Regions from separate parts of the Agarivorans sp. QJM3NY_25 genome, predicted to be linked through region 2. Evidence: predicted binding sites of a transcription regulator. Region 2 holds the regulator's gene; each other region holds the start of a gene.
What was found. The regulator LexA, encoded in region 2, represses DNA repair genes until DNA is damaged. The targets are predictions, from matches to a motif close to TACTGTATNNNNATACAGTA.
Positions count from the first base shown of each region.

Region 1: the regulator LexA is predicted to act here: its motif matches at 2,807-2,826, upstream of recA (recombinase RecA).
Region 3: the regulator LexA is predicted to act here: its motif matches at 2,156-2,175, upstream of dinB (DNA polymerase IV).
Region 4: the regulator LexA is predicted to act here: its motif matches at 2,671-2,690, upstream of imuA (translesion DNA synthesis-associated protein ImuA).

Region 1 covers NZ_CP194041.2:3,208,200-3,213,705, forward strand. Annotated here, with positions in the region: gene alaS (alanine--tRNA ligase) at 1-1,090, opposite strand, end outside; gene ACRRSW_RS14650 (regulatory protein RecX) at 1,232-1,681, opposite strand; gene recA (recombinase RecA) at 1,718-2,761, opposite strand; gene mutS (DNA mismatch repair protein MutS) at 2,926-5,506, shown strand, end outside.
Region 2 covers NZ_CP194041.2:4,428,835-4,434,340, reverse strand. Annotated here, with positions in the region: gene ACRRSW_RS20325 (hypothetical protein) at 163-705, opposite strand; gene ACRRSW_RS20320 (DUF3800 domain-containing protein) at 699-1,403, opposite strand; gene lexA (transcriptional repressor LexA) at 1,812-2,453, shown strand; gene coxB (cytochrome c oxidase subunit II) at 2,803-3,870, shown strand; gene ctaD (cytochrome c oxidase subunit I) at 3,974-5,506, shown strand, end outside.
Region 3 covers NZ_CP194041.2:3,155,264-3,160,769, reverse strand. Annotated here, with positions in the region: gene gloA (lactoylglutathione lyase) at 1-97, opposite strand, end outside; gene ACRRSW_RS14425 (MOSC N-terminal beta barrel domain-containing protein) at 153-2,027, opposite strand; gene dinB (DNA polymerase IV) at 2,207-3,274, shown strand; gene ACRRSW_RS14415 (cupin domain-containing protein) at 3,666-3,989, shown strand; partial or broken gene ACRRSW_RS14410 (transposase) at 4,240-4,521, shown strand; gene ACRRSW_RS14405 (transposase) at 4,602-5,506, shown strand, end outside.
Region 4 covers NZ_CP194041.2:2,660,527-2,666,032, reverse strand. Annotated here, with positions in the region: gene ACRRSW_RS12285 (error-prone DNA polymerase) at 1-347, opposite strand, end outside; gene ACRRSW_RS12280 (Y-family DNA polymerase) at 586-1,968, opposite strand; gene imuA (translesion DNA synthesis-associated protein ImuA) at 1,996-2,622, opposite strand; gene fbp (class 1 fructose-bisphosphatase) at 2,837-3,853, shown strand; gene ACRRSW_RS12265 (DUF1853 family protein) at 3,868-4,662, opposite strand; gene ACRRSW_RS12260 (DUF2517 family protein) at 4,799-5,002, shown strand; gene ACRRSW_RS12255 (Nif3-like dinuclear metal center hexameric protein) at 5,093-5,506, shown strand, end outside.

The sequences.
Region 1 (5,506 bases), 1.2 Mb from region 2:
CTTCTTCTTGACGTAAGACTCGCTCAATAACAGGCTGCTGCTTGGCCAATTCTGGGTATGCATCCCCCATTTCGGTAATTAAGGCCGCTAACAGTTGATAAAAGAAACCTTCTTGCGCACCAAGCTTATTCCCGTGACGCACAGCTCGACGAATAATTCGACGCAATACATAGCCGCGGCCTTCATTAGCGGGCATAACACCGTCGGCAATCAAGAACCCACATGCTCGAATATGATCAGCAATGACCCGTAACGATTTATTTTCTAAATCATTGGTACCGATGATTTTTGCAGCTGCTGCAATCAAGTTTTGGAAAATATCAATTTCGTAGTTGGAGTGGACCCCTTGTAAAATCGCAGAGATCCGCTCAAGGCCCATGCCGGTATCAACGGATGGGTTTGGTAAAGGCTCCATATGCCCGTTAGCTTGGCGGTTAAACTGCATGAATACGACGTTCCATATCTCGATGAAACGATCTCCATCTTCTTCAGGGGATCCCGGAGGGCCACCCCAAATATGCTCGCCATGATCATAGAAAATTTCGGTACAAGGACCACAGGGTCCTGTGTCACCCATTTGCCAAAAGTTATCAGACTCAAAATTTTTCTCTGGTGACTTGTCACCAATACGAATAATCCGATCTTGTGGTACACCGATTTTATCGGCCCATATATTAAAAGCTTCATCATCCGAGTGATAAACCGTCACCAACAACTTTTCTTTAGGTAACTTAACCACTTCGGTTAAAAACTCCCATGCGTAAGCAATTGCATCTTCTTTGAAGTAATCACCAAAACTGAAGTTGCCTAGCATTTCGAAAAAAGTGTGGTGACGTGCAGTATAGCCAACATTTTCTAAATCATTGTGCTTACCGCCCGCCCGAACACAACGCTGTGAGGTTGTCGCTCGGGTATAACTACGCTTGTCAATTCCGAGAAATACATCTTTAAATTGATTCATACCCGCGTTAGTAAATAGTAAGGTTGGGTCGTCATGTGGCACTAACGAACCACTTGCCACAACTTGGTGATTTTTGCTGTTAAAGAAGCTTAAAAACGCTTCTCTTACTTCAGCTGAAGTCATCTTCATGAAACTCTTTCCTGGGGGTTTGTAGCAACTCGACTTAGTGGTAAAGCTAGTATTACTCGTCGACAAGCGCTGAAAAAAATGAAACTCAAATTAATCGCGACAATATAGCACGCAGACCTTTATAGGCAAAGTGTTCGACACTTATTGCTGCTGCTCGCTAAACAAAAGATTGATCAGTTCAAAATCGAAGCCACGACGATATAGGTAAGCGCTGCATTTTTGCTGTAAAAGTCGTTCGGAGGGGAAGCCTTGACTGAATTTACGTGCAAACAGCTGCTGAAGGGCTTGATACCAATCCCATTCAGGAAGCGCTAACACTTCTGTGACAATCGCCTTATCGATTCCTTTACTGAGCAAGTATTGATAGAGGTAATTACGTCCATAACCTTTAGCAAGGCGGGAGCGAGTTAATTGCATCGCATAATTAATATCATCCAACCAAGCATTCTGCTCAGCATAGTCAATGGCGTCAGCGATATCCGAGGGTGAATAACCCTTTTGTTGCAGTTTTTGCGATAATTGACGGCGACTATAGGCGCGTCGAGAAAGTAAATTGATGGCTGAGTTTAAAGCGCTACGCTGGTTCATCATTAATAAAAAGGAGCCTTACGGCTCCTCTAGATTGGCTTACGCTTCGCTATCGACTGGCAAGTCTTCAACGTTTACCGGCTCTTCCGCAACCACGGGATTAAGAAGGTTATTACGAATGGTCAATTCAATTTCTTGAGCGATTTCTGGATGCTCTTTTAAGTAATTTGAGGCATTCGCCTTACCTTGACCAATTTTTTTACCTTTATAAGAGAACCAAGCACCAGCTTTATCAACTAGTTTTTCAGCCACTCCAAGGTCAATTAATTCACCGTAGCGATTAAAACCTTCACCATACAAAATCTGAAACTCGGCCTGCTTGAACGGAGCCGCTATTTTATTTTTAACAACTTTAACGCGCGTTTCGTTACCAACAATTTCATCACCGCTTTTCACTGCACCGATACGACGAATATCTAAACGAACCGAAGCATAAAACTTCAAGGCATTACCACCCGAAGTGGTTTCAGGGTTACCAAACATCACGCCAATCTTCATCCGGATTTGGTTGATAAAGATACACATACAGTTGGTTTGTTTCAAAGTACCCGTTAACTTACGTAAAGCTTGAGACATTAAGCGTGCTTGCAAGCCAACGTGGCTATCACCCATATCGCCTTCAATTTCGGCTTTTGGTGTCAGTGCGGCCACTGAGTCAATCACTATCATATCAACCGCGCCAGAACGGGCCAACATATCAGTGATTTCTAAGGCTTGCTCACCCGTATCAGGTTGAGAGATAAGTAGCTCATCAACATCGACGCCTAACTTTTTAGCATAGATAGGATCCAGAGCATGCTCAGCATCGACAAAAGCACAAACCTTACCGGCTTTTTGCGCCTGCGCAATGGCTTCTAGTGTTAAGGTTGTTTTACCAGAACTTTCAGGGCCATAGATCTCAATCACCCGGCCCATAGGTAAGCCACCAGCGCCTAAAGCGATATCCAAAGATAACGAACCGGTAGAAACCGTTTCAATATCCATAGTACGGTTATCGCCAAGTTTCATAATTGAACCTTTGCCAAATTGTTTTTCAATTTGACCTAAGGCCGCAGCCAGTGCCTTTTGTTTATTTTGATCCATATCGCCCTCATCAGGTGCTTTAAACAATCTTATTGTCCAGTAGTATACTGTTTATTCATACAGCATCAAGTTTATTCCACTATAAATTAGTAAAAGAGTTTTGCCTAATCCAGCCACAACTTTTATCCTTGCAGCTTCATTTAGCCAGTTCACTATGCAGTTCGATGACCGAAATGACCGATATCAATCTAGAAAAACATACACCGATGATGCGCCAATACCTTAGCTTAAAGGCACAGCACCCCGAAATTTTACTATTTTATCGGATGGGTGACTTCTATGAATTGTTCTATGAAGATGCCAAGCGTGCTTCTGAATTGATGGATATTTCCTTAACCAAACGAGGACAATCTGCGGGCAACCCAATACCAATGGCCGGGATCCCCTATCATGCCGTAGAAACGTACTTATCCCGTCTGGTGCAACTCGGTGAATCGGTCGCGATATGCGAACAGATCGGCGACCCGGCAACCAGTAAAGGTCCAGTAGAACGTAAAGTGGTTCGCATCATCACACCAGGCACAGTCAGCGATGAGGCTTTATTAGAAGAAAAGCAAGAAAACCTATTGGTAAGCGTTGTAAATCAACAGCTGCAGATTGGACTCGCCTATTTAGATATTGCCAGCGGCCGGTTTGTGATTAATCAATTCAGCGGTGAACAACAGCTTCAAGCTGAGTTGCAAAGACTTAAGCCCTCTGAGCTACTATACCCCGATAACTTTGAGTTTGTAGAGATCTTACAAGCGAATAAAGGCCTACGTCGGCGCGGAGAGTGGGAGTACGATCTTGCCAGCGCACAAAAAATATTAAACCTACAATTTGGTACCCGTCACCTAGATGGTTTTGGCGTTAGTGAATACCCATTAGCGATAGCTGCCGCAGGTTGCTTAATGCAATATGTTCAAGATACACAACGCACCGCCTTACCGCATATCAATACGATCATCATCGAAAAGCAAAATCAATTTATTCAACTCGATGCTGCTAGTCGTAAGAACCTTGAACTCACCCGTAATTTGTCTGGCGGGCAAGAGCACACCCTCAGCGCAGTATTAGACCGCAGCGCAACCGCAATGGGGAGTCGGCTGCTAAATCGTTGGCTGCATCAGCCCTTAAGAGATCAGGCTCAAGTCCGTGTGCGTCAAGATTGCATCGCCGAATTAATCCAAGCAGATTTATACGGACAACTACAAACTCAGCTCAAAGCAATTGGAGATATTGAGCGAATTTTAGCGCGTTTGGCGCTGCGCTCAGCGAGGCCTCGAGATCTGGCCAGACTTCGCAATGCATTTAATATCTTGCCCGAATTACAAAGCAACTTACAACAAACTGTCGCTTTAGCACCATTGGCTAAAGACATTGCTGATTTTCCAGAACTACTGGAACTATTACAGCGAGCGCTGATCGATAATCCGCCAGTGTTAATTCGTGACGGTGGGGTAATAGCCGCAGGCTATAATCAGGAGCTTGATGAATGGCGAGATCTAAGTGACGGCGCCAATGACTACCTTCGTCAAATTGAACAACGAGAGCGAGAGCAAACCGGGATTGCCAACTTAAAAATCGGTTATAACCGAGTACACGGCTTCTATATTGAAGTCAGTCGCCTATATGCAGACCAAGTACCGGAGCACTATATTCGTCGTCAAACTTTGAAGAATATGGAGCGTTACATTATTGCCGAACTCAAAGAGCATGAAGAAAAAGTACTCTCCAGCCAAGGCAAAGCACTTGCTCTTGAAAAACAATTATATGACCAATTATTAGATCTACTGCTACCAAAAATCAGTGAATTACAGCGTAGTGCCCAAGCTTTGGCACAGTTGGATGTTCTTAGCTGCCTCGCTGAACGCGCCGAGTATTTAAACTACGTTCGCCCTAGTTTTGTCCAACAAGCTTGTATCAACATTCAAGGTGGGCGCCATCCAGTCGTTGAACAAGTTAACGAAACGCCATTTATTGCTAATCCCGTCCAACTTAATCCGCAACGTAAATTATTGATTGTGACTGGCCCTAACATGGGCGGGAAATCAACCTATATGCGACAAACCGCGCTGATTAGTTTAATGGCCTATATTGGTAGCTATGTACCCGCAGATAGTGTCGAAATCGGCCCTATAGACCGAATTTTCACTCGAATTGGCGCATCTGATGACTTAGCGAGTGGGCGTTCTACATTTATGGTTGAAATGACCGAAACCGCTAATATTTTACACAATGCGACCCCCCATAGTCTGGTCCTCATGGATGAGATTGGTCGCGGAACTAGCACTTATGATGGAATGTCCTTAGCATGGGCTGTTGCCGAACAACTCGCCAACATAAGCTCTTTAACTTTATTCGCGACCCATTACTTCGAACTCACTCAATTACCGAAGCTCATCGACGCAGTCGCCAATGTTCACTTAGACGCTGTAGAGCATCATGACACCATTGCATTCATGCATCAGGTTCAAGAAGGTGCAGCCAGCAAAAGCTTTGGTTTACAAGTTGCAGCCTTGGCAGGGATCCCCCAATCGGTGATCTCAAAGGCCAAAATAAAGCTAACACAACTGGAAGCATCAGTGCCACACGATAGTCCGGCTCAGCCACAAGACCAAGCATTTGAACAGCAACTGAACATTGAGCTCCCCCTCCCCCAACAACATCCAGTTATTGAGCAACTTAAAATGCTAGATCCCAATGAACTGTCACCACGAGCGGCCCTAGACTTGCTCTTTATGCTCAAGCAACAAACGAGTCACT
Region 2 (5,506 bases):
AGTTTTTGAGATGCATGGCAAACCATGTGTATATCTGCATACAATAATCGTTGACTAAATAGTAGGTGTTAACCATAATTACGCTGCTCACCTACTATTGAGTAGAAAGAGGTGACCGTATCGCCCGGTCTACAATAGGCGACCAATCCCCTCCAATTCCTTTTAGAACCAGGAATAATCGCGTAGCCCATTCTCGTTATTGATATAGTTGTTGTATCGCACTTGATAGTCGTTTTTCTTGCGTTGATGATCAACGTAGAAACTTGTTACTAGAAAAGAACTGGCTCTTCCTAGCTTTTGGAGGATAACGACAAAATCGTCATCCTTAGCCCAAAGATACAAACGAATATTTTTCTTTGAGTTGGTCTCTTTGTGATAAAACAGCTTAATCGAAGCATCTTGATGATTTGTGATTATCTGTCGAACCCACTCCAGACGAGACGCTCTTCGAAAGTCGGGATAGCGTTCTAATATCCTAACATGTCGTCTACCGTTTACCCACTCGACTTCTTTTTCTTTTCTAGTGGTTAGGTGCCAAAATGTGTCTTCTTTACCATCCGTTTTTCGATGACATTGAGGGTTGATGTAGATCTCGCCCGCTAGGTATGTATCGGTTGATATAAAGTCTCTGTGAAAGAATTCATACAGGTGATTGATGATTTGAGTCGCGTCAACAATAGACAAGTCAATCGGTTCGCTTAGCATTTTGCCCCCTTTCTAGGGTTAAACCTGAATATGTTGAATTGGTCTTCCCAAGGAGGAGTGCCGCAATCTAAAGAAGAACATAATTTCTCTTCTAAGTAAGAGACAAATCGCTTTTTTATTCCGCTAGTCTTGGGGATGTCATTTCTATTTTTGTATGCAATTGCACCAATCAAAAGGTCACAAAGTTGAATTAATTGTACTTCGTACGATTGAACGATTGTTGCTTTAGCTGATAGTTGCCAGTGAGTACCGTTTTGCAAAACCTCACACATTTTCAGTGTTTTTTCAGCACCAAGCGTATCCATGTAATCTAGATATATACGATATTCATTGTCGACTTTTAAGAAGTCTCTCAAAGTGTAATAGAACATTTTGTAGTAGAAATCGCTATGAGAGCCTGCGTTATACTGGTTGTGATCAAGAGAGTTTTTATTTAGGACAACGGTAGATTTGAAGTTAACCTCCTGATCATCCAAGATTAAATCAATCAAGTCCTTATAGAGAGGCCACTGATGTTTGTTCAGTTTGCTCCATTTCAGCTCCGGTTTGTAGTTGTGTTTGTGCCTCAGGCTTTTGATACTTCGAGTTAAATTCTCTGCTTTTTCCGCACTGCAATGAAAAGCTCCCAGCACCATTACGTCACTGCCATCGTGAAGTAGGTGACAGCTTTCATCACAAAATATCTTGTAGACTGCCATTTCTAGGTTTGTACCGAAACATTATGATTGATGAAGAATAATCTCATAAAAAACGCAACATAATCAATTGCAGAGTTCTTTCATTTCTGTATGAGTGGAGGGGCAGTTTTTGCTCTTTACTATTGATGCTTCCCCCCTACTTTTTCTAAGTCAATTCATCAGAGAGAGGCTACTCCCTAGCTCAAATTGTCCAAAAATGAGTTAGCTCTACTCCTCGTATCCTTCTCTATCCCAATTTCTACTTATTTGTGATGGATGTCACGAAATGTGGGGTGTAGTTTCAAAGTAGCGGAAAGAATTCCAATGAAACTGAAACCTACACTTAAGCTGTTGATTCGAGATAAAACCTTGCTTCATTAATCATGCTGTATATACTAACAGTGTGCTGTATAAACTTACAGGTAGATTATGAAACCCTTAACGCCCCGTCAAACCGAAGTGTTTGAATTGATCCGTCGTAACATTCAAGACACAGGCATGCCGCCAACTCGCGCTGAAATCGCCAAAGAGCTGGGCTTTCGCTCGGCCAATGCTGCCGAAGAACATTTACGCGCCTTAGCTAAAAAAGGGGTGATTGAGATGATCCCCGGCGCTTCGCGCGGGATCCGTATTAGCGAAGACCATTTACCTGCTAATGCCGCGAATGACGAGCCAGAAGAAATCGGCTTGCCGCTGATTGGACAAGTGGCCGCAGGTGCCCCTATTTTGGCACAACAACATGTTGAGTCGCACTATGCGGTCGATGCTAATTTGTTTCATCCGCATGCCGATTATCTGTTGCGGGTGCAGGGCATGAGCATGAAAGACATCGGAATTATGGATGGCGATTTATTAGCGGTGCATAAAACCAACGATGTGCATAATGGTCAGGTGGTGGTGGCGCGCTTAGACGATGAAGTCACTGTGAAGCGCTTTCAACGTGACGGGAAAATGGTCTACCTTCATCCCGAGAACGAAGCACTTTCAACTATCGAAGTTGATTTAGAGTATCAAAGTGTTGATATTGAAGGTTTAGCGGTGGGGATCATCCGTACCGCAGACTGGATGTAGTTACTCCCTAAAACTAAGTTCCCTTCTTTTTAAAGCCCAAATTATAGCAATTTGGGCTTTTGTCGTTTACTTCACAGCTTTTATTTTAAATGTCTATATTTATAACATTCTATTTACAATTATTTAACTAAGCGTCTATTTTATAAGCAGTAAGGTATTTTAATTGCGAAGCCTTGCTGCTTTGGGAAGGGAGTTTTCCCTTATTTTGCGGCCACTTTATTATTGTAAGCAGCGATGTTTGCAATGAAGTGACCGGCCTTGGCTACGAGCAAAGGAGAGCGCTGTGGGCCGATGGATACCGCTAGTATTGCTGGCATGTTGGGTGAATCAAGCATGGGCGCAACAAACGATGTCGTTCAATTTACGCCCTGGTGTCACCGCCATTAGTGAGCAGGTTTACGGCTTGCACATGACTATTTTTTATATATGTTGTGTCATTGGGCTGGTGGTGTTTGGGGTGATGTTCTGGGCGATTTTTCATCATCGAAAGTCCAAGGGAGCCGTTGCCGCACAATTTCATGAGAGCACCAAAGTTGAAATTGTCTGGACGATAATTCCCTTCATCATTTTGATCGGCATGGCGATTCCTGCCACAAAAACCTTATTAGCGATGGAAGATCCTTCCGATGCCGATCTCACTATTCAAGTCACTGGTTCGCAGTGGAAGTGGCACTACCGCTATTTTGATCATGAGCTGGAATACTACAGCGTGTTGGCCTCGGATATGAAGCAAGTACAGGGCAAGCTTGCTAAGCGCGATAACTACTTATTGGAAGTAGATCATCCACTGGTGCTGCCAGTCGGCAAGAAGGTTCGTTTTTTAATGACTTCGGAGGATGTGATCCACTCCTGGTGGGTACCCGACTTTGCGGTCAAAAAAGATGCTAATCCGGGTTTTATTAACGAGGCCTGGACCAAAATTGACCAGCCGGGGATTTACCGCGGCCAATGTGCCGAACTTTGCGGTAAAGACCACGGCTTTATGCCGATTGTGGTGATTGCTAAACCTCAGGAGGAATACCTTGCTTGGTTGGCTCAGGCCGAAGCCGCTTACGTAGAAAAGCAGCAACAAGAGTTGGCCATGGTGGCGTTGACCATGGATAACGAGGAGCTGATGTCCTTAGGCAAAAGCGTTTATGAGAAGACTTGCGCCGCCTGCCACCAAGCCAATGGAGAAGGCCTGCCAGGGGTATTTCCAGCCTTAAAAGGCAGCCCAGTTGCGACCGGTGATGTGAACCAACATATCGACATGGTGGTGCATGGTGTGGCAGGAACCGCGATGCAGGCCTTTGGTAAGCAACTCGGTCTGAAAGAATTAGCGGCAGTTATTAGCTACGAGCGGAATGCTTGGGGGAATGATACGGGCGATATGGTGCAGGCTAAGGATGTCGCGGCAGTACAAGACGCGGCCAAGTAGCCACGGTTGGATAAATCGATTGGTGATAGCGGAACGACTAAGGACGTTGCCATGTTCAAGTACGACACGACGCGGCGCAATAGGCAATAGAAGGGAGAGTTAGATGAGCGCGACCACGGAGCTTAACCCGCAACAGGTAGAACATCACCACGCACCGCGTGGCCTATTGCGCTGGGTATTAACCACCAACCACAAAGACATTGGCTCAATGTATTTGTGGTTTAGCTTTGCCATGTTTATTACCGGCGGCGCGATGGCGATGGTGATCCGTGCAGAGCTATTCCAGCCGGGCCTGCAATTGGTGGAGCCAAACTTTTTTAATCAAATGACCACCATGCACGGCTTAATCATGGTGTTTGGCGCGGTGATGCCCGCCTTTACTGGCTTAGCTAATTGGTTGGTACCGATGATGATTGGCGCTCCCGATATGGCCTTGCCTCGTATGAATAACTGGAGCTTTTGGATCTTACCCTTCGCTTTTACCATGTTATTAGCCTCGTTATTTATGGAAGGGGGCGGGCCCAACTTTGGTTGGACGTTTTACGCGCCACTTTCCACCAAATATAGTCCCGATAGCACCGCCTTATTTGTGTTTTCAGTACATATCATGGGGATCAGCTCCATTATGGGCGCGATTAATGTGATTGTGACCATCATGAATTTGCGTGCCCCCGGTATGACTTATATGAAATTACCCTTGTTCGTTTGGACTTGGTTGATCACCGCCTTCTTGTTGATTGCGGTGATGCCGGTGTTGGCGGGAGCTGTGACCATGGTGCTTACCGATAAATACTTCGGCACTTCGTTCTTCGATGCCGCAGGCGGGGGCGATCCAGTATTGTTTCAGCATATTTTCTGGTTCTTCGGCCACCCCGAAGTGTACATCATGATTTTGCCTTCATTTGGCATTATTTCGGCGATTATTCCCGCTTTTTCTCGGAAGAAACTCTTTGGTTATGCATCGATGGTGTATGCCACTGCCTCGATTGCCGGTTTAAGTTTTGTGGTTTGGGCCCACCATATGTTTACCACGGGGATGCCGGTGGAAGCCGAGTTATTCTTTATGTTTTGTACCATGCTGATCTCGGTGCCAACCGGGGTTAAGGTCTTCAATTGGGTTGCCACCATGTGGCGCGGCAGCCTGACGTTTGAAACGCCGATGCTATTTGCCGTGGCCTTTATCGTACTTTTTACCATTGGCGGTTTCTCTGGTTTGATGCTGGCGATCACGCCAGTGGATTTTCAATACCATGATACTTATTTTGTGGTGGCGCATTTTCACTATGTGTTGGTGACGGGGGCTATCTTCTCGATTATGGCGGCCACCTATTATTGGCTGCCGAAATGGAGTGGCAAGATGTATGACGAGGGGCTGGGGCGCTTGCATTTTTGGTGCTCGCTGATATCGGTGAATGTATTGTTTTTCCCGATGCACTTTCTTGGTTTAAGTGGTATGCCGCGGCGTATTCCCGACTATGCGCTGCAATTTGCCGATGTGAATGCCATCGTCAGTATTGGTGGTTTCGCTTTTGGTTTGTCACAATTTATCTTCCTGTATCTGGTGATCAAGTGTATTCGCAGCGGTGAGCCTGCGCCAGCGAAGCCTTGGGAAGGCGCGGAAGGTTTAGAGTGGGAT
Region 3 (5,506 bases), 1.3 Mb from region 2:
CATAACGGCGGACTTCGCTCATGCCCAATAAATTGCAGTAAAAATTCATGGATTGATCGAGATCTTTTACTCTTACCATGGTGTGTAGAAACTTCATTTATTCTTCCTATTATTAATGACTACAAATTAAATAAATCTAAACTAGCGTAACATTACGCTTGGGTAATACATAAGTCTGTTTGTGGAATACAACTACAGCTCAGGATGTAGCCTTGTTGCTTCTCTTCATCGTTTAAACCACTGTCTTCGAGGATGCTGACTTCACCACTTTCTAGTTTGACTTTACAGGCACCACAAAATCCACCGCGGCAGGAATAGTTTAAATTTAGCCCGGCCTGTTCCGCTTGTTCTAAGATACTTTGTTGATTATTACCTTGAACGTGACTATCCCAACTATCAAACAGAATATTAATGCTCTTACTCACCACCGAGTCGCTGATCTGGTGGCCAAAGCTTTCAGAAAAATAATCGTCGGGATGCACCCCTAAGGCGAGCAACTGCTGTTTTGCGCTGTCCATAAAGCCCTGTGGACCACAGACAAATACCGAGCGTAGTTCTAAATCTTCAATATCGAGTAACATCCCGCGATTGAGTCTGCCCTGATAGCCTTGCCAAGTGCTTTGAGCGGATTGGCTTAAACTATAACGAATACTGCAGTGTGGCATTTGTTGAGCGAGCACTTCTAGTTCGGCTCGAGCGATCAGATCTTGTTCGCTATGTGCACTGTGTAGAAACACCACATCTAGCTGGCTGTTGATGTCACTCAGGTAGCGCAGCATCGACAGCATCGGGGTGATGCCGCTGCCAGCTGACAGCAGTAATAATTTGTTGCTTGGGCTGGCGGGTAAATGAAAGTCGCCCGCAGGGGCTAAGGCTTTGAGTTGCATACCTGGCTTCAAGTAGTCATGTAACCAATTTGATGCCAGTCCGTTGGAAACCCGCTTAACGGTTATTGCTAAGCTTAAGGGGCGACTAGGAGAACTCGACAGCGTATAATTTCGGTGTACTGGGCTGCCGTCTATCTCCAGCTCAATGCCTATATATTGGCCTGCTTGATAATGGCAGATGTTGCCCTCTGGAGCCTCCAAAATGAAAGTTTTTACATCATGAGTTTCTTCGCGTATTGCAATACACTTGAGTAAGCGGCTTTGTCCCGCTTGCCAATTTGTAGTCACTGTTGGGCTGGATTGTGTTTTTTTGATTTGCTCGGGATAATGTTCTGGCGTCTTGGTTTCTAGTACTTCTATGGTGTCATATAGACTGATCTTACCATGATTGAGTGCCACCACATTTTGTCCGAAATAAACGTTTCCATCGTTACCCTTACGATACTTAGCGAGTGTTGATAGTGGTTCTTTTTGCGGATGAAACTCTCCACGGGCTTGATCGAGGGTTGTAAAAATACAGCGCGAACAAGGGTTTTGCACCTCAAATTCTACTTCTCCAATACGAAAACGTTTCCAGCCATCTTCGGCAAATGCAGCAGTGTTTGTGACCACTAGGTTGGGCCTAAATTGAGCCATATTATGTTGCGTTGGGCTGCGTGAATTGAGATCTTCTAATGAGGCTTCAGACACTAACAATAGGGGATAGGCGTCGGCGAAAGCGACCTGACTATCCCGCTTTTTGACCATACGCTGAGATTGTTCCCCAAAAAATACTAGGTGGCAGTTTTCCCCTAAATATTGGCTAAACCAATGATCGTAATCATTATGGCAATGTTGTGCTTGAACCGTATCCTGCCAAAGCTTTACTGGAATATAATGATCTGAAAAATCGGTGTATTTAATGTTTACCCCTGCCATGTTAGGGGCTTCCAGATATAAGCCTTCAGGCCGTAAAACACTGTGGATTTGCGCTAACTTGGGGTGAGTTCTGGCGGTTAGTTGTTTGCCATCGGGTAAGCAAACCACAAAACGTCGGTCGAATGCTAGGCCATGTTCTTCTACGTAAGCGTGATTTAAATCAATCCCTAAGGTTGATTTTATGGGGTAAATGCTTAACTGGCTGATCTGCGCTTGACTCACAATAATGCCTTATTATTCTTTGCTCATAATTTTAATCTTACTTAAGGTGGTGCATCGAGGCTAGCTCAAATTACCCTGATGAGCGATTTCTTATGAGGAAAGGCTTGTATTTGGTAAACGCATAACTATACTGTTTTTATATACAGTTGTTGTGGCGTATTTGCTTACTTATGACTTTAATGAATCGTAAAATCATTCATGTGGATATGGATTGTTTCTATGCTGCGGTGGAAATGCGTGAGCAACCCGAATTCGCGAACCTTCCTTTAGCCGTAGGTGGTTTGAGTAGCGGTCGAGGCGTATTAACAACCTGTAATTATCTGGCCCGTCAATATGGTATTCGCTCTGCAATGCCAACCCATAGAGCGCTACAACTGTGTCCCCAATTGGTTTTAGTGCCGCCGCGGCTGAGTTTGTACCGAGAGGTCAGCCGGCAAGTACAGGCTATTTTTGCCACTTATACTCAAGTGATCGAACCTTTATCCCTCGATGAAGCTTATCTTGATGTGAGTGCGTGTGAGGCTTGTCATGGTTCGGCGACTCTAATTGCTGAGCAAATCCGCCAAGATATCTATAACTGCACCGGATTAACCGCTTCGGCTGGTGTAGCGCCGGTCAAATTTTTGGCAAAAATCGCGTCCGACCTGAATAAGCCTAACGGACTATATGTGATTAAACCCGAGCAGGTTTCGGCATTTATTGAAACACTCGCCCTAGAGAAAATATCGGGTGTTGGTAAGGTGAGTATTGAAAAGCTGCATCACCATGGCTTATATACTGGCGGAGATATTCGTCGTGCCAAACGCGATAAACTGCAGACTTTGTTTGGTAAGTTTGGTGAGATGTTATGGTTGCGTTGTCAAGGGATCGATGAGCGAGCCGTAAGTAATGACCGTAAACGTAAGTCGGTGGCGGTAGAACGAACTTTTGCCCAAGATGAGCGAGATAAAAGCTTAGTCGTTGAGCGTTTACTGGCTTTGTTACCCGAGTTACGGCGGCGTAGCGAGCAACATTTACGACAGGCCAAGATGAATAAGTTAGGGGTAAAAGTAAAATTCGCCGATTTTCAGCAAACTACCAAGGAGCAGCAGTGCCAACAGATTGATGAATCAACCTTAGTGGAGCTGTTTCATCAAGCCTTTGCGCGCGGTAAGGGCAAAGCGGTGCGTTTAGTTGGCTTACATATTGGTTTAGCTTACGAGCAGCAAACTGAGTCGGCACAGTTGAGCTTGCCTTTTAGTGATTAAGTGGATTCCTCAGCACTTAGCCTGTCAGTGCTTACATCTGGTTGTGGGCCGAACCGACAGATTGCTCTAATGCCTCATCGTTTGTTGGCTGCTGTATCGAGTTACCACACAATTCCGCCCTAGCTCAATAAGCATTTGGTGTAGGATTTGAATTTCGCGCATCCTGACTGCCTCCGTGTAGGCTTAGATAGAATTTGTTTTGACGAAATTAATTAGATTAAACAACGGGTGTGCGTCTGCTGTATTGAATTTACTAGAAATTATGAGGTGTTCGCTAGAAGGCAGCGTTAACTTACAAAGCCTTCAAAGGCAATCAAATTTTATAAATTCTAGGTATTTTTTCTGTCTTACCATCCTCTTATATCCACTAATAATTATGTAAGGAAAATATATGATAAGCCCTCGTATGAACGAAAATATAAAATGGTCAAAAACTCCATTTTCTGGTGTTGAATTTTTTTGGTTATCAGAGAAAACTGAAAATGGTAGAACGGCAATACTCAAATTTGAAGCTCATGCAGAGCTGCCGTTGCACAATCATCCTGGCTGGGAACAAATATATGTTCTTGAAGGCCGTTTACAAATCAACTCAGAAATTTATGCCGCAAATGATTTTGTTCTTATTAGCGCGAGTACAGATCATTCGGTATTGGCTTTAGAGCCGAGCATATATATTACTATTTCACAAATGGAAGGCGTAAAAGTTCTTGAGTAACAGCCAGTTAAAAGAATTATTGAGATATTTATGGACACCCCGTGTTTTGCAACTCCTGATTGAAGATCGGTTCGCTGACATATATCCGGCGATCGGAGCAAATAAAAATAACTAGACAGCCATCTCAACTAGCCAGATCTCGGTAATAGCCTAAACTATCAATAGTAGCAAATAACTAGACAGCCATCTCAACTAGCCAGATCTCGGTAATAGTCTAAACTATCAATAGTATTTTTTTGGAGTTATTGCCATGCCTCGGTCAAGACAGTCGCAAGTGAGCTTATCGGATACACCTTATTATCACTGTGTTTCCCGCTGTGTACGGCGGGCTTTTTTATGTGGCGAAGATAAGCAAACGGGCAAGAGTTATGAGCACCGACGCCAGTGGGTGGAAGACTATTTATTGCAACTTACTGCGGTTTTTGCCATTGATGTCTGTGCCTATGCTGTCATGAGCAATCATACCCATGTGGTATTGCACATCGATAAGGCCAAAGCCGAAGCCTGGTCCATGGATGAAGTCTTGGAGCAAATAACTAGACAGCCATCTCAACTAGCCAGATCTCGGTAATAGCCTAAACTATCAATAGTGTTTTTTTTGGAGTTATTGCCATGCCTCGGTCAAGACAGTCGCAAGTGAGCTTATCGGATACATCTTATTATCACTGTGTTTCCCGCTGTGTTCGGCGGGCTTTTTTATGTGGCGAAGATAAGCAAACGGGCAAGAGTTATGAGCACCGACGCCAGTGGGTGGAAGACTATTTATTGCAACTTACTGCGGTGTTTGCCATTGATGTCTGTGCTTATGCAGTTATGAGCAATCATACCCATGTGGTATTGCACATCGATAAGGCCAAAGCCGAAGCCTGGTCCATGGATGAAGTCTTAGAACGCTGGCATTGTTTGCACCAAGGCACCTTACTGACTCAAATGTATCTTAATTCTGAGTTACGTCCGAAGTTAAGTGAGGTGCAACTACAGGCTATCAGTGCAACAGTAGAAGTCTATCGGACTCGCCTTTTTGATTTAAGCTGGTTTATGCGCCATTTGAATGAATACATTGCTCGAGCTGCCAATAAAGAAGACCAATGTACCGGTCGTTTTTGGGAGGGGCGTTTTAAATCTCAAGCGCTTTTAGATGAAGCAGCCCTAGCAGCGTGTATGGCCTATGTGGATTTAAACCCGGTTCGCTCAAATATAGCGAGCACGCCTGAAACCTCGGACCACACCAGTATCAAACAGCGCATTCAGCAAGCCAAACAAGGTCAGCAACCCAAGCAGCTAATGCCTTTTGTCGGTAACCCCAGAGAAACCATGCCTAAAGGCTTGCCTTTCGAGTTACAAGACTACCTGCAACTGGTGGAACTTACCGGCCGCGTTATCAGAGAAGATAAACGCGGTTATATCGATGATGCACAAGCGCCCATTTTACAGCGCTTACAAATCGATGAAGAAAGCTGGTTAGCCTTGAGCACTGGTTTAGAGCATCACTTCGCCAGCGTGGTTGGGGCTGGGCA
Region 4 (5,506 bases), 1.8 Mb from region 2:
TTTTCAAACTGACTCAAGTTGAGTTGGTAGTGACCCTTATGACTATTTTTTCTAGCTGCTGTAATCAAGCGACAAAGCTGTTGATAGCCTTGTAGATCTTTGGCAAGCAACACGATTTGGCATTGTTCCTGACAAGTAAATTGGCTACCAATGAGCAGTTTGATCCCGAGTTGAGTCGCTTGTTGGTGGGCGCGTACAACACCACTTAAGCTACATTCGTCGGTGATGGCAATCGCTTGATATTGATATTGCTGGGCCTGTTCGACCAACTCCTCAGGGTGGGATGCGCCATATAAAAAACTAAAGTTACTCTGAGCATTGAGTTCGGCAAAAGGAATCGTATTCATCTTACTGCTTGTCTATTTCTGGTAATGATGGGACCGCAGCTTGTATGAGGCCGAGTCTGTGTGATGGCGTCATAGATAAGCCGCTAAAATAAACGAGGTCATGTTGATAAGCGCATTTGGAAAGCGGGGCTAAATACATTTTCTTCCTCATTGAGAATAGAGAGTGATAGCTGCGGCATTAAGCCGCTTTTTCTGCGACTAAGTACTTGATTAAAAATCATTAATTAAGTGCAACAGCCTAGCCAAACCAACCATGTAAAAACCATTGCTGATTCTCTTGGCATATCCAAGCAAGCGCCTCATGCTGACTTTTCGCCAAATAATAATCGCGGTTAATTTGGTGCTCATCCCACCATCCGCTGGCAATACGCTCTGGAGCTGAGAGCAGCTCATAATGCACAATATTGATTGGCTTAAGCTGGGGCAGTAACCAGCATGGTCGAGGAAAGTTACTCGGATAATTAAGTGCGGAGGCATGTTCTAAGGGTTGATATTGGCTGGCTAGTTCAGGCCGATAATCAGCTCGACAGCTTAAACGATGGATCCGTTGGCTACCTAAACGGATGTTGAGTTGATCAAATAACAGATCATCGAGTTGAGTTTGGTCTTGGTCAAATAGCCCATTGCTCGAATGATTTAAAGGGTAGAGCGCTTCGCTACTGAGGTTAAACTCGAGCAACGCCGCTGGTAATCTCAGAGTCTCTAGTTTCAGCTGAAATAAGGCAAACCAGTCGTGACGACTTTGTAGCATACGGGCACTGCGTAACAGGAGCCTTTGTTTGGCCTTATCACGAAAACATAATTCAAGGACGATTTCATTACAGCAATACTGGCGTTCTCTTAGCCAGTGTTGTAAATGTTGGCAAGCTTGCTTCAAAGGAAACATTAAAGCTTGAGTGGTATTGATTTCACTCAGCAGTGGAAACATTTGCTGGTAACGGTCTTGTGCTTGAATAAAAGCGAGCGGGTATGGCTGCTTACCTCGCGCCTGATCTAAGCTTTTTAGGCTTTGTTCTCCTAAACGTTTTCGCAGTTCTGGGCGAGGTAATGCGCAAAGCTGTTTAAATGTGTAAAGCCCCATGGCTTGTAAGCTGGCAATTTGTGCTTTTGGCAAATCACAGGCGCTTAGTGGTAGAGCGTCGAGTGTTTCGACCCCTCTATAGGGTGCTTGTTTATGCTTTGAGCAAACCAGCCAGCGAGCAGCGAGCGCGGTGTTGGCCCAGGCCAGTCGAAAGCTCAAGCCTTGTTGTTGATAGATGATGCTTAGTTGTTGAGCATGAGTCTGGGGGGTGGGATAAATACTTTGCATGCCAGAACCATTAATAAATAGGCCATGGTCTTGGTGCAGGGCGACTTGCGCAGCATAGCTTAAAGCTTGTTGGGCTAAGTTTTGAAACAAATCATCAGTAACTTGCGTTTGTTGTTCATAGAGATGGAGCTGTGGTGCCAGCTGATAGGCGGTATTGAGCGAACAGCCAAAGTAGAGCCCTAGCTGATGCGCAGCCTTGTTGAACTGAGTGAGTTGTTGCTTATGGTGAATAGCTAAGGCTTCGGAGGGCGAATGTTCGCGCTGTAGCAAGTCCAGCGCGAGTTGTGGGAAATCAAGGTAAATCCAATACATGCTTTAGTCACATTGAGGGCTTTGCTATTAAACTTGACGAGGAATATGTTGCCCGTAGAGCGGAGCTGCGCCGCGTCGTTTTAATAGCTGGTAGCTGATTTGGTCGGTATTTCTATTGGGATGTAGTGTAATGCGAACACTAGCGCTGGAGCTTTGTTGTTGTTGCTGCAAAGGTCTAAATAAATAACTGAGACAGTCGCCTTGTTCGGCAGCTAGTTGCAAGCGGCGACTGGCTTTTAAATCTAAATGATCAACCCAGCCTAACACGGCGCTGCAACAGCCACTTTTAAGGGCTTGTTCAATGGTCCAGATAATATCGCTGCACTGTTCTGGGCGGATCACAATCACCTTACTTATATCAATGTTGTGTTGTTGCAGTGCTGGGGCATTTGGCATGAACGGAGGCGCCACCCATATGATCCATTGTGATTTTTTACTTAATTTAGCCAGGGCCGGTAACAGCAGTTGTAGTTCCCCAATACCTTGTTGTTCATAGAGGACTTCTGTCATTGCGCCTTGTGGCCAACCTTGGCCTGGGAGCTGTTGATCAAGCTGTTCAAAGCCGCTTGCTTGTACCGTTAGCTGGCTGCGATGCCATTGCTTACCTTGCCAAACTTTGTTGTTCTGTAGCAGTTGATTGATTTGTTGTGCCATTGTTTGCTCCATGCTTTCAGTCGATGCCAAATTTAACGGCCTTACAATTACTGTATGGATATACAGTAGTGTTAATTTTATGCATTTGCAAATATTTTTTTGCTTATATGTATTACAATTGACTAATGATGCTAGTAATTTTTAATAAATACTTGCAAAATAACTGTGGAGATTGAAAAGGTTTTCATGGGCGAGTCAATAAATAGGGATACAAATGATAACTCTGGGTGAATACATAATTGAGAAGCAGCACCAGTTTCCTGAAGCTACGGGAGAGCTGACCCAACTGCTTGGGGCGATTCGTTTAGCCGCAAAGGTGGTTAACCGCGAAATCAATAAGGCTGGTTTAGTCGATATTATTGGCGCAACTGGCGTAGAAAATGTACAAGGAGAAGTACAACAAAAGCTCGATCTTTATGCCAATGAAATGTTTAAAGCGGCATTGGAAGCAAGGGGTGAAGTATGTGGTGTCGCTTCTGAAGAAGAAGATGAATTTGTTAGTTTTGATAGTACTCGTTCTATCGACAGTAAATACGTTGTTCTGATGGACCCCTTAGATGGTTCTTCTAATATTGATGTGAATGTATCGGTAGGCACTATTTTTTCTATTTATCGACGGATCAGTCCTTGTAGTTCCCCTGTTGTATTAGAAGACTTTTTGCAACCAGGCTATCGTCAGGTCGCGGCTGGTTACGTGGTTTATGGTTCATCAACTATGTTGGTCTATACCACGGGTCATGGCGTACATGGTTTTACCTGCGATCCATCTTTAGGTGTATTCTATTTATCCCACGAGAACATGACGATCCCTAAAGATGGGATTATCTATTCGATTAATGAAGGGAATTACCTTAAGTTTCCAACTGGGGTGAAGAAGTACCTCAAATATTGTCAAGAGATTGAACCGAATACTAATCGCCCCTATACCTCTCGTTACATTGGGTCTTTAGTGTCTGATTTCCATCGTAATTTGCTTAAAGGTGGGATCTACATTTATCCTTCAACAGCGTCTGCGCCCTCAGGGAAGCTACGCTTATTGTATGAGTGCAACCCAATGGCCTTCCTTATTGAGCAAGCAGGCGGTAAAGCCAGTGATGGCTTTAATCGAATTATGGATATTGAGCCGACCGAGTTACATCAACGTGTTCCTTTTTTCTGTGGTAGTACCAACATGGTTGAAACGGTTGAAGCGATGATGCGCGAATATTCTCTGGACGAGAATAAAGCTTAAGTTATCTCTTATTCCTAACTCGCTTTTGCCCTGATGAACCATTCGTCAGGGCAAACAAAAATTCTTTTCTGTTGTTGTGGACAATACAGTTGCATTGGCCGATCGATTTGCCAGCTTGTTGATTTAATGGGCTCTAATTGATGAGCAGGCGGGCTTAACCATTGCTGTTTATTGAGTTCACACCAATCTTCTCCTCGATGATTTTTTCGCCATTGTTGATGACTATACCAATGGCGACTCTGCAGTGTTTCACTGTGTTCCGGCGCTTGCTCGAATAGATAACCTGACAATATGATGCGCTGTTTAAATTGATAGTGTGAGTAAACTTGTCGTAGTGCTTGGATTTGTGGATGACGGCCGAGAGGGATCTGTTTGAGTAACAGTTTACTTAGCTTGTTGCTTAGCCGATCTTGCAGGTTTGGGCCAACATAATCGTAGGCACTACTGTTACTTTTTACGGCCAAATAAAATTTTAGGGCTAATTCCCAATGTTCAACCTTTTGCTGCCGATGATTTACGAGTAAGAAATCAATCGCACCCAGCGTCTTTCCATTTTCTTGTACGGGGATATTATCGGCTAATAATTGCCAATCGGGATGTCGTTTTATTAAGGCTCGCCATAGCTGTTCAAAATATAAACCTAAACGTGGGTGAGGTTTAATCGAAGGTAATCTGTTTAATTGCTTGAATAGGGCACTTTTCCATTGCTGCTGCCAAGCCAGATTTACACTATAGGGTAGTGAATAGGGAAGTAATGGCCGTGCATTTAAGCACCATTGCAAATCTTCTTGCAAGCTATTTGAATCCATTTATGTTTCTCTTTTGTTATTATATTTACAAATAATCAAACTATAAGTGTTTTTTTTAGTCAGCTTCAATGATTTTTGTAGTTTAATTACTAAAATGCAGCTAATATTTTCTGGTCTAACCAGTTGAGGTCGTTCTATGAGTAAACAATATTCTCTCCCGCTTATTTGGCTGCGTCGTAGTGTATTACTACTTGTGGGTACTCTATTGTTCCCATGGATCGCACTATTAGGATTACGAGCTCCATTTTATAGTGCCTTACATCGACAATGGGTTAAACGTAATAATTTGCCAGCTTGGATGCAGCAGGCTGAGCGGATCAATCAGTTTGTTCTGTATTAAGTGAGCTACAGTGATGATATTTAGGCTAAGTACTTGTTTCTAGAGCTTGCTGCTACTTACAATACAGACAAACCATTGTGAGTGAGCCGAATGAAAAATACTCGATTAGAAAATATCCTGAATCAACATCTCGATAGCTTTAAATTTAAAGATTATTGCCCGAATGGTCTACAGGTTGAAGGGCGTGAATCGGTGCAGTGCATCGTTACCGGGGTGACGGCTTGCCAAGCCTTGATCGATCAGGCGATTGCTCATAAAGCTGATGCTATTTTAGTGCATCATGGCTTTTTCTGGAAAAATGAAGCAGCGGTTGTCACTGGTATGAAGCGCCGTCGCCTGCAGGCTTTGCTCAAGCATGATATTAATCTCTATGCCTATCACTTACCTTTAGATGTTCATCCGGAATTAGGCAACAACGCTCAATTGGCTAAGCGACTGGGCATGACACTGACACGGGGTTTAGAACCCTGGGATCCTCGCAGCGTGGCGATGGTAGGCAAGTTG